Linked DNA regions of Orrella dioscoreae. The protein of the gene in region 2 interacts with the protein of the main gene of each other region in a pairwise test. Links are inferred from orthologs where the notes say so. Each region holds a gene or a part of one and is shown on either strand. Other genes may lie near its edges.

Region 1 (4,671 bases), 370 kb from region 2 along the record:
AGGCAATGCCGATGGTCAGCAGCGCCGTGCCGCCATAGCTCATGAACGGCAAGGGCACGCCCACCACGGGCAGGATGCCCGCGACCATGCCGATGTTCACGAACACATAGACGAACACCACCATCGTCAACGCGCCGCCCAGGAGACGCCCGAACTGCGTGGCCGAGCGCGACGAGATGAAGAGGCCGCGCGCCAGCAGCAGCCCGTACAGCACCAGCATCATGATGCCGCCGTACAGGCCGAACTCCTCGGCATACACCGCGAAGACGAAATCGGTGGTGCGCTCGGGGATGAAGTCCAGGTGCGTCTGCGTGCCCTGCATGTAGCCCTTGCCATACATGCCGCCCGAGCCGATGGCGATGGTGGACTGGATGGTATGGAAGCCTTTGCCCAAGGGGTCGGCGTTGGGGTCCAGCAAGGTGCAGACGCGATGCTTCTGGTAATCGTGCAGGACGACCCAGTCGACGCCGGGCTGGCATAAGGGCTCTTCGTAGTAGATCAACGTGCCGACGCTCACCACCCCGACGATCATCACGGGCGCCAGCAGCTTGAACGACAAGCCCGCGAAATAGATGACGAAGAAGCCCGCCGCGAACACCAGCAAGGCCGTGCCCAGGTCCGGCTGCTTCACGATCAGCAGGAAGGGCAGCGCAAGCATCAACACCGCCGCCAGGTAGTCACGGATGCGCACTTCGCCTTCGTGCCGCTGGAAGTACCAGGCCAGCATCATGGGCACCGCGATCTTCATCATCTCGGACGGCTGGATGCGCGCAAAACCCAGGTTCAGCCAGCGCGTGGCGCCCTTGCTCGTCTCGCCCATGAACTCCACGCCCAGCAGCAGCACCACGCCCACCAGGTAGAACGGCAAGGCCAGCTTCATCAGCATGGGCGGCGGAATGAGCGCCACCGCCCACATCACGGCGAAGGCAATCGCGAAGTTGCGCGCCTGGTCGGCGAAACGCCAATCCGTCCCGCCGACGGCGGAATGCATGACGGTCAGGCCCAGCGCGGTGAACAGCACCAGCATGGCCAGCAAGGGCCAGTCGAAGGCGGTCAGCACGCGCACGACGGCGTTCAGAAGACTTTTCACGGCGCGATATTTCCTGCCGCGCTGCCTGCTGCCTTCACGACCGGCGGCACGCGCGGCTTGGTGGCGGGCGCGGGCGGCGCACGATCGGTATCGGTGGTGGGCGGCGGCGTATTGCCCATGGCGGGCGCCGGCGCGATCTCGGGCGGCGCGTCGGCGTCCTCCTCGATCACCGCGTGGTCGGAGGCATCCTCGTCGGGTCCTGGCTCGCCCTGCATGTCGCCCGGCGGCGCCGCGCCCGGCACGTCATTGGCGCCGCCCTTGCCGTCGCGCGCCAGCCAGTAGTCGAACACCTTGCGCGCGAGCGGCGCCGCCACGCTGGCGCCCCAGCCGCCATTCTCGACGATGAGCGCGATGGCGATGGTGGGCTTGTCGGCAGGCGCGAAGGACATGAAGAGCGCATGGTCGCGCAGCCGTTCGTCGATCTGGCTGGCGCGATACTGCCCGCCCCGCAGGCTGTAGACCTGTGCCGTGCCGGTCTTGCCGGCGGCTTGATACGGCGCGCCCGCGAAGGCACGGCGCGCCGTGCCTGAGTTCACGACCTCCACCAGCGCCTTCTTGATGATGTCGACGTTGGCCTGCTTCAGCGGCACCTTGTAGGAAGGCTCGGACACCGTGGGCTCGACCTGTACCGACCCCGAGGCCAGCACGCCCCGCACCAGGTGCGGCTTCATGTAGACGCCGTCATTGGCCAGCACGGAGGTGGCCTGCGCCAGCTGCAGCAAGGTGAACGAGTTGTAGCCCTGGCCCACGGCCACGGAAATCGTCTCGCCCGCGTACCAGCGCTGCTGCTCGCGGCTCTTGTAGGCGGCGCGCTTCCAGTCGGTGGAGGGCAGGATGCCGCGGCGCTCGCCTTCCAGGTCGATGCCCGTCAGCTGGCCGAAGCCGAAAGGCTTCATGAAATCGTGCAAGGCGTTCACGCCGATCTCGGGGCCCAGCGAATAGAAGTAGGTATCGGACGACACCACCAGCGCGCGCGTCATGTCCGTCATGCCATACACGGCGGACCCGGCATTGCGGAAGCGCTGCCCCCCGAACTCGTAGAAGCCCGGGTCATAGAAGCGATCCCCCGCGCGGCGCTTGCCCAGCTCCAGCGCAGCCAGCGCGACGAAGGGCTTGTACGTGGACCCGATGGGATAGGTGCCGTACAGCGGCCGGTTGATCAGCGGATGGTCCGGCGACTCGTTCAGCAGCTTCCAGTTGTCGACGTCGATGCCGTCGACGAACAGGTTCGGATCGAACGAGGGCTGCGACACGAAGGCCAGCACATCGCCCGTGGCGGGCTCGATGGCGACCAGCGCCCCGCGGCGATTGCCGAACGCTTCCTCGGCCACCCGCTGCAAGCCCATGTCCAGCGACAGCACCAGCTTGGATCCCGGCACGGGGTCGATGCGCCGCAGCGTGCGCATGGGCCTGCCAGTGGCCGTGACCTCGACCTCTTCCAGGCCCGTGCGGCCGTGCAGAACGCTCTCCCAGGTCTTCTCCAGGCCCTTCTTGCCGATGACCTCGGTGCCGCGGTAATTGCCCAGCCTGTCTTCTTCCTCGAGCATCTCGACGTCGGTTTCGGAGATGCGGCCGATATATCCCACGACGTGCCCCGCGGAGGCGCCTTGCGGATACTCGCGCACCCAGCGGGCCTTCAGCGACACGCCCGGGTACAGGAAGGAATGGGCGGCGAAGCCCGAGGCCTCGGCCTCGGTGAGGTTGTTGCGCAGCATGACGCTGGCATAGCGGCTGGACTCGGATACGCGGCGGCGAAAGCGCCGCTCATCCGCCGGGGTCACCGGCACCAGACCCTGCAAGGACTTGAAGAGCTCGTCCAGGGGCCCCGCCATGGCGGGCACCACCTCAAGCGTATAGGCGCGATAGTTGCGCGCCAGCACCTCGCCATTGCGGTCGACGATCTCGCCGCGACGCGGCGGAATCGGCACCACGGCGATGCGATTGCGGTCGGCGCGGGCCGCCAGGCCTTCGTAGCGGTCGACCTGCAGATGCCACAGGCGCGCCACCAGCACGCCGAAGCAGGCCAGCGCGAACACGGCAGCGACCCAGGCGCGCAGCCTGAATCGCTGTTTCTGCTGCTGGCCGGTCTGCTTGAATTCGAACATGGGGCGGATCTGCGGGCCTCAGCCCTTCGATGCTTCGGTGTCTTCGGAGTGCCGCTGCGGCAACTGCAGCAGCCAACCCACCACGGGCCACAGCGCCGCGGTGACGGCAGGGCCCAGCGTCCAGTGCCAGCCCGGCCAGGCGCCGGTCAGCCAGGCATGCAGCGCCAGCCCGAAAAGCTGGGCGACGACGAACACCGGCATCATGTGCAGCGCCTGCGCGAACAGGTCGAAGCGCTGCAGGCGCCGGTGCAGGACGATGGTGCCATAGGCCACCAAGGTGTAGATCAGCGCGTGCTCGCCCAGCAGGCGCGCATCGTGCACATCCATCAGCAGGCCGAACACGAATGCGGCCATCATGCCGACGCGGCGCGGCTCATGGGCGCACCAGAATGCCAGCACCAGCAGCAGCAGGTCGGGCGCGGCCGGCCACAGGCGCCACGGCAACAGGGAAATCAGCCAGACGAACAGCACCGTGCCCCAGACGAACATGCCGCGTGCGGGGCGCACAAGCGTGTCCGGCTCCACCGACTTGGGCCGGGGAACGGGCGGGCTGCTCGCGCGCGAACGCGTGGCGGAGGGGTCAATCGGCTTTCGGACTTGCACCGTCTGCGTCGTTGGTGGTGGGCGCGGGATCGGCTTGGACAGCCGGCGCCGCGCTCGGTTCAGGAATGGCGCTGTTGACCTGCAGCACCAGGAAATGCCGGTAACGCTCGGGGTGCGCCAGTGGCTCGGCAACCGCCCGGGCGAAACCCGATGCGGAATCGCGCTCGACCAGATCGACACGGGCCACGGGCAGGCCTGCCGGGAAGAGACCGCCCACGCCGCTGGTGACGAGGGTATCGCCCTCGCGGATATCGGCGTCGGCCGTCAGGTAGCGCACCTCGACCTTGCCCTGCGCCGCGCCGCCAAAGGCGATGAGCCGCAGGCCATTGCGCAGCAGCTGCACCGGGATGGACACCTGGTCATCGGTGAGCAGCGCGGCCTCGGCCGTCATCGGGGTGACGCGCACGATCTGGCCCACCACGCCGCCCTCGTCGATCACGGGCATGCCGGGCGCAATGCCCGAGGAACTGCCCTTGTTGAAGACCAGGCGCTGATTGAAGGCGCTGGCGGGCTCGTACAGCACCTCGACCACCACGGCGGATTGCTGGGTCGTGTCGGACACCCCCAGCAGCCGGCGCAACTGCGCGTTTTCGGCGGCCAGCTGCGCCGCGTGCGTGGACACCTGCGCGAGCTCGATGCGCTGGCGCTGCAAGGCTTCGTTCTCGGTGCGCACCAGCGTGGCGGCGTTGGTCCAGTCGTTGACCTGGCGCACCAGGTCGCGCGGCAGCAGCACCGCGCGCTGGAAGGGATACAGCGCGATGGAGACAGTCTGGCGCACGGGCTCGAAAACCCGCCACTGCGCGTCAGCCACCAGCATGGCGAGCGACAGCAAGGCCAGGACCAGCAGTTTGACCTCTGCTGGCGGGCCGCGCC
Region 2 (4,055 bases):
TGCGACAGGCCGTTTTTCTTCCTGCCATCGCAACATCGAAAAAGAGGAGACATCGATGGACAGCACCGATCTGACGCAACCCGGCCGGCGCCGGCTGATGGGGGCGGCCCTGGCCGCCGCACCCGTGGGCATGGTTCAGGCGCAGGCGTTTTCCTTCACGCCCAACCAGCGCTATCCCGACCCGGCGGTGCGCATCCTGGACCCTGAGTTCGCCAAGTACCGCATCTACAGCAGCAGCGTGGAGCAGCTGGCCACGGGCTTTCGCTGGGCCGAAGGGCCGGTGTGGGTGGGCGATGGCCGCTACCTGCTGTTCTCGGACATTCCCAACGACCGCATCATCCGTTGGGACGAGACGACGGGCGAGGCCAGCGTCTTCCGTCATCCGGCCAATTTCAGCAACGGCCTGGCGCGTGACAGGCAAGGCCGCCTGCTGGTGTGCGAGCACCTGACGCGCCGCGTGACCCGCACGGAATACGACGGCAGCATCACCGTGCTGGCCGACCGTTATGAAGGCAAGCGTTTCAACTCACCCAACGACATCGTGTGCCGCAGCGATGGCTCCATCTGGTTCACGGATCCGCCCTTCGGCATCGGCGGGCACTGGGAAGGCGAGAAGGCCACGCCCGAACTGCCGCACGGGCTCTATCGCATCGCCCCCGACGGCAAGCAGGTCACGCGCCTGCTGGACGATTTGGCCGGCATCAACGGCCTGTGCTTCTCGCCGGACGAGAAGGTGCTGTACGTGGTGGAAGGACGGCGCCAGCCGTCGCGCGGCATCTGGGCCTATGACGTGGGCGCCGACGGCACGCTCTCGAACAAACGCCTGCACATCGACGCCAACGGCCCCGGCGCCATCGACGGCATCAAGTGCGACGAGGCGGGCAACCTGTGGTGCGGCTGGGGCAGCAGCGGCGCGCCCGAGGCCAAGCCCGAGGAGCTGGACGGCGTGATGGTCTTCAATCCCGCGGGCAAGCCCATCGGCCACATCCGCCTGCCCGAGCGCTGCGCCAACCTGTGCTTCGGCGGCGCGAAGCGCAACCGGCTGTTCATGGCGAGCAGCCATTCGCTGTATGCCTTGTACGTGGAGACGCGCGGGGCGGTCTGACAGGCGCAAGCCGTGCCGCGCAATGAAAGAGGGCGGCCTTGCTGGCCGCCCTCTTTCATTCGTCATGGCGTGACGTGCTGTCCTTCGCGCCAGGGCGGGTTGCCGTCCTGCGACAACTCGGGCGGGGTGGGGCCGCCACCGCCGATCAGGTTGTTCAGGAAGTCGCCCAGCGAGTCCGGCTCGGGCAGGCCCAGGCGGGCCACGGCCTGGCCGGGCGGGAATTCGGAGAAGTAGAACTCGCCGCCGTCCACGATCAGGCCGTCGGGACGTGTGCGCTGCTGCTCCGGCACGCCCTTCAGGGCCGTCTGCATGTAGTTCACCCAGATCGGCATCGAGGCGCCGCCGCCCGTCTCGCGCGAGCCGAGCGAACGCGGCTGGTCGTGGCCCATCCAGGCGATGCCCACCAGCGACGGCGTGTAGCCGGCGAACCAGGCGTCGACCGAGTCGTTGGTGGTGCCCGTCTTGCCGGCGATGTCGCCGCGCTTCAGGATGGCGCGGGCGCGCGCCGCCGTGCCCGAGGTGGCCACGCCACGCAGCATGTCGTCCATGACGTAGGCGGTGCGCGGGTCGATGGCGCGTGCCGCGGCGTCGCCGGCCACCGTGGGACGCGATTGCATGATGGTGCGGCCGGTCGCGTCGGTGACGCGGTCGATCAGGTAGGGCGTGATGCGGTAGCCGCCATTGGCGAAGACCGAGTAGCCGCCCGCCAGTTGCAGCGGGGTGACCTGGCCCGCGCCCAGCGCCATCGGCAGCACGGCGGGCTGGCGCGACTTGTCGAAGCCGAAGCGGGTCACGTAGTCCTGCGCATACTGCGGCGTGATGGCCTGCAGGATCCGGATGGACACCATGTTCTTCGACTTGTACAGCGCGTTGCGCATCGTCAGCATGGGTTCGTAGGCGCCGCCGTAGTTCTTCGGCGACCAGGCCCGCGAGCCGGTCTGCGCGGCCGTCATCTCGAAGGGCATGTCCGAGATCTGCGTGGCGGGCGTCAGGCCGCGCTCCAGCGAGGCCGCATAGATGAAGGGCTTGAAGCTGGAGCCCGGCTGGCGCCAGGCCTGCGTCACGCGGTTGAAGTTGCCACGGTTGTAGTCGAAGCCGCCGATCATGGCGCGGATGGCGCCGTCCTGCGGCACGACCGACACGAAGGCCGCCTGCACCGAAGGCATGTTCAGGATTTCCCAGTCGTCGCCGTTCTTGTGCAGGTAGACCACCGAGCCGCGGCGCAGGCGCGCCTCGGGCTTGGCGCGGTCATTCAGCGCGCGCGCCACGATGGCGATGGACTTCTTGTCGTTGATCACCACGGTTTCGCGCGAGCTTCGCGCCACGCGGACTTCCGTGGGGCTGGCCGCCAGCACGACGCCGGTCAGCATGTCCTGGCTGTCGGGGTACTTGTCGAAGACCGGGTCCAGGAATTCGTCCAGCGCCGCCGCGTTGTTCTCGATGCCGGCGGGCATCTCCAGCTGTTCTTCGGGGCCGGGGTAGGGCGCGCGGCGGGTGTAGTCCATGATGCCTTCGCGCACGGCGCGATAGGCGGCCTCCTGGTCCTTGGAGGTGACGGTGGTGTAGATGTTCAGGCCGCGCGAATAGACGTTGTCCTGGTACACGCCGTAGAGCAGCTGGCGCGCCAGTTCGGCGACGTATTCGCCGTGGATGGCGTAGCCGCCGGCGGGCGTGCCCTGGGCCGAGCGCAGCTCGATCTTCTCGGCCATCGCGGTCTTGTATTCGTCGGACGTCAGGTAGCCCAGCGATTGCATGCGGCCCAGCACATAGCGCTGGCGCAGCTCGGCGCGCGGGAAGTTGGCGATGGGGTTGAAGCGCGAGGGCGCCTTCGGGATGCCGGCCAGCATGGCGGCCTCGGCGGCGGTGACTTCCGCCAGCGGCTTGCCGAAATAGGTGCGCGAGGCCGCCGCGAAGCCGTAGGCGCGATGGCCCAGGTAGATCTGGTTCATGTACAGCTCGAGGATCTGGTCCTTGGTGAGCTGCGATTCGATCTTGAACGTGAGCAGCAGTTCGTAGAACTTGCGCGAATAGGTCTTTTCCGAGGACAGGTAGAAATTGCGCGCCACCTGCATGGTGATCGTGCTGGCCCCCTGGCTCTTGGACATGTTGATGATGTTGGTCAGGCCGGCGCGGGCGACCCCCATCCAGTCGATGCCGCCGTGCTGGTAGAAACGGTCGTCCTCGGCCGCGAGCACCGCCGACTTCATCACGTCGGGAATCTCGTTGAAGCGCAGGACGTTGCGGCGTTCCTCGCCGAATTCCCCGATCAGGACGTTGTCCGCCGTGAAGACGCGCAGCGGCACCCGCGGGCGGTAGTCCGTCATGGCGTTCAGGTCGGGCAGGTTGGGCCAGGCCAGCGCAAGCGCCATCCCGACCAGCAATGCACCGCACAGGCCCAGGCCGGCGAAGAAAATGGCGCTTTTGACCAGGAAGCGGGTGATCCACGAGCCGGAGGAGGCCGCCGGGGCCTCGTCGCGCTTGTTGGTACGGGGGGAGGGGGTTTTGCTCATCGCCAGCGATTTTACGGGGTAGCTTACATAGACACCCGGGTAGGCCAGAGGTTTCTGTAACCGAATCGTTCAGTGTAGCGCCCCGGCAACTCCGCGCAGTGTGATAATGCCGGGATGAACGCGCTTTCGAGTCCCTGCCCTGACGCGGCACCGGCCCCCGACCCCGTCCCCCAGCCGCCGGCCGAGACCGTGTCGCTGCCTCATGACCTGCCCATCATCCTGGTGGGCATGATGGGCGCGGGCAAGACCACCATCGGCCGGGGCCTGGCCCGTGCGCTGGGCCGCGAATTCCTGGACCTGGACCACGAACTGGAAGCGCGCTGCGGCGTCCGGATCCCCACCATCTTCGAGATCGAGGGCGAAACGGGCTTTCGCAAGCGCGAGTCCGCCGCGCTGGCCGCCTGCGTCGCGCGCCGCGGCATCGTGCTGGCCACGGGCGG

Evidence for each region. The genes of interacting proteins can lie anywhere in the genome.
Region 1: the proteins of ODI_RS22080 (region 2) and mrdA interact in binary tests that used the Escherichia coli proteins (3 or more experiments, as listed by UniProt). The link is inferred for Orrella dioscoreae from one-to-one orthologs.

What each region holds. Positions count from the first base shown.
Region 1 is NZ_LT907988.1:4,449,441-4,454,111, forward strand. Bases 642-3,541 are described here. They hold mrdA (penicillin-binding protein 2), read right to left. Parts: upstream 3,196-3,541; coding sequence 1,087-3,195; downstream 642-1,086. Other genes in these bases: rodA (rod shape-determining protein RodA), read right to left, coding at 642-1,090; mreD (rod shape-determining protein MreD), read right to left, coding at 3,214-3,541. Outside these bases: more of rodA, read right to left, coding at 1-641; more of mreD, read right to left, coding at 3,542-3,720; rod shape-determining protein MreC, read right to left, coding at 3,776-4,671. UniProt on the Escherichia coli protein: Catalyzes cross-linking of the peptidoglycan cell wall. Responsible for the determination of the rod shape of the cell. Is probably required for lateral peptidoglycan synthesis and maintenance of the correct diameter during lateral and centripetal growth.
Region 2 is NZ_LT907988.1:4,824,014-4,828,068, reverse strand. What follows is about bases 892-3,970. They hold ODI_RS22080 (penicillin-binding protein 1A), read right to left. Parts: upstream 3,616-3,970; coding sequence 1,168-3,615; downstream 892-1,167. Other genes in these bases: ODI_RS22075 (shikimate kinase), read left to right, coding at 3,730-3,970; ODI_RS22085 (SMP-30/gluconolactonase/LRE family protein), read left to right, coding at 892-1,105. Outside these bases: more of ODI_RS22085, read left to right, coding at 56-891; more of ODI_RS22075, read left to right, coding at 3,971-4,055. UniProt on the Escherichia coli protein: Cell wall formation. Synthesis of cross-linked peptidoglycan from the lipid intermediates.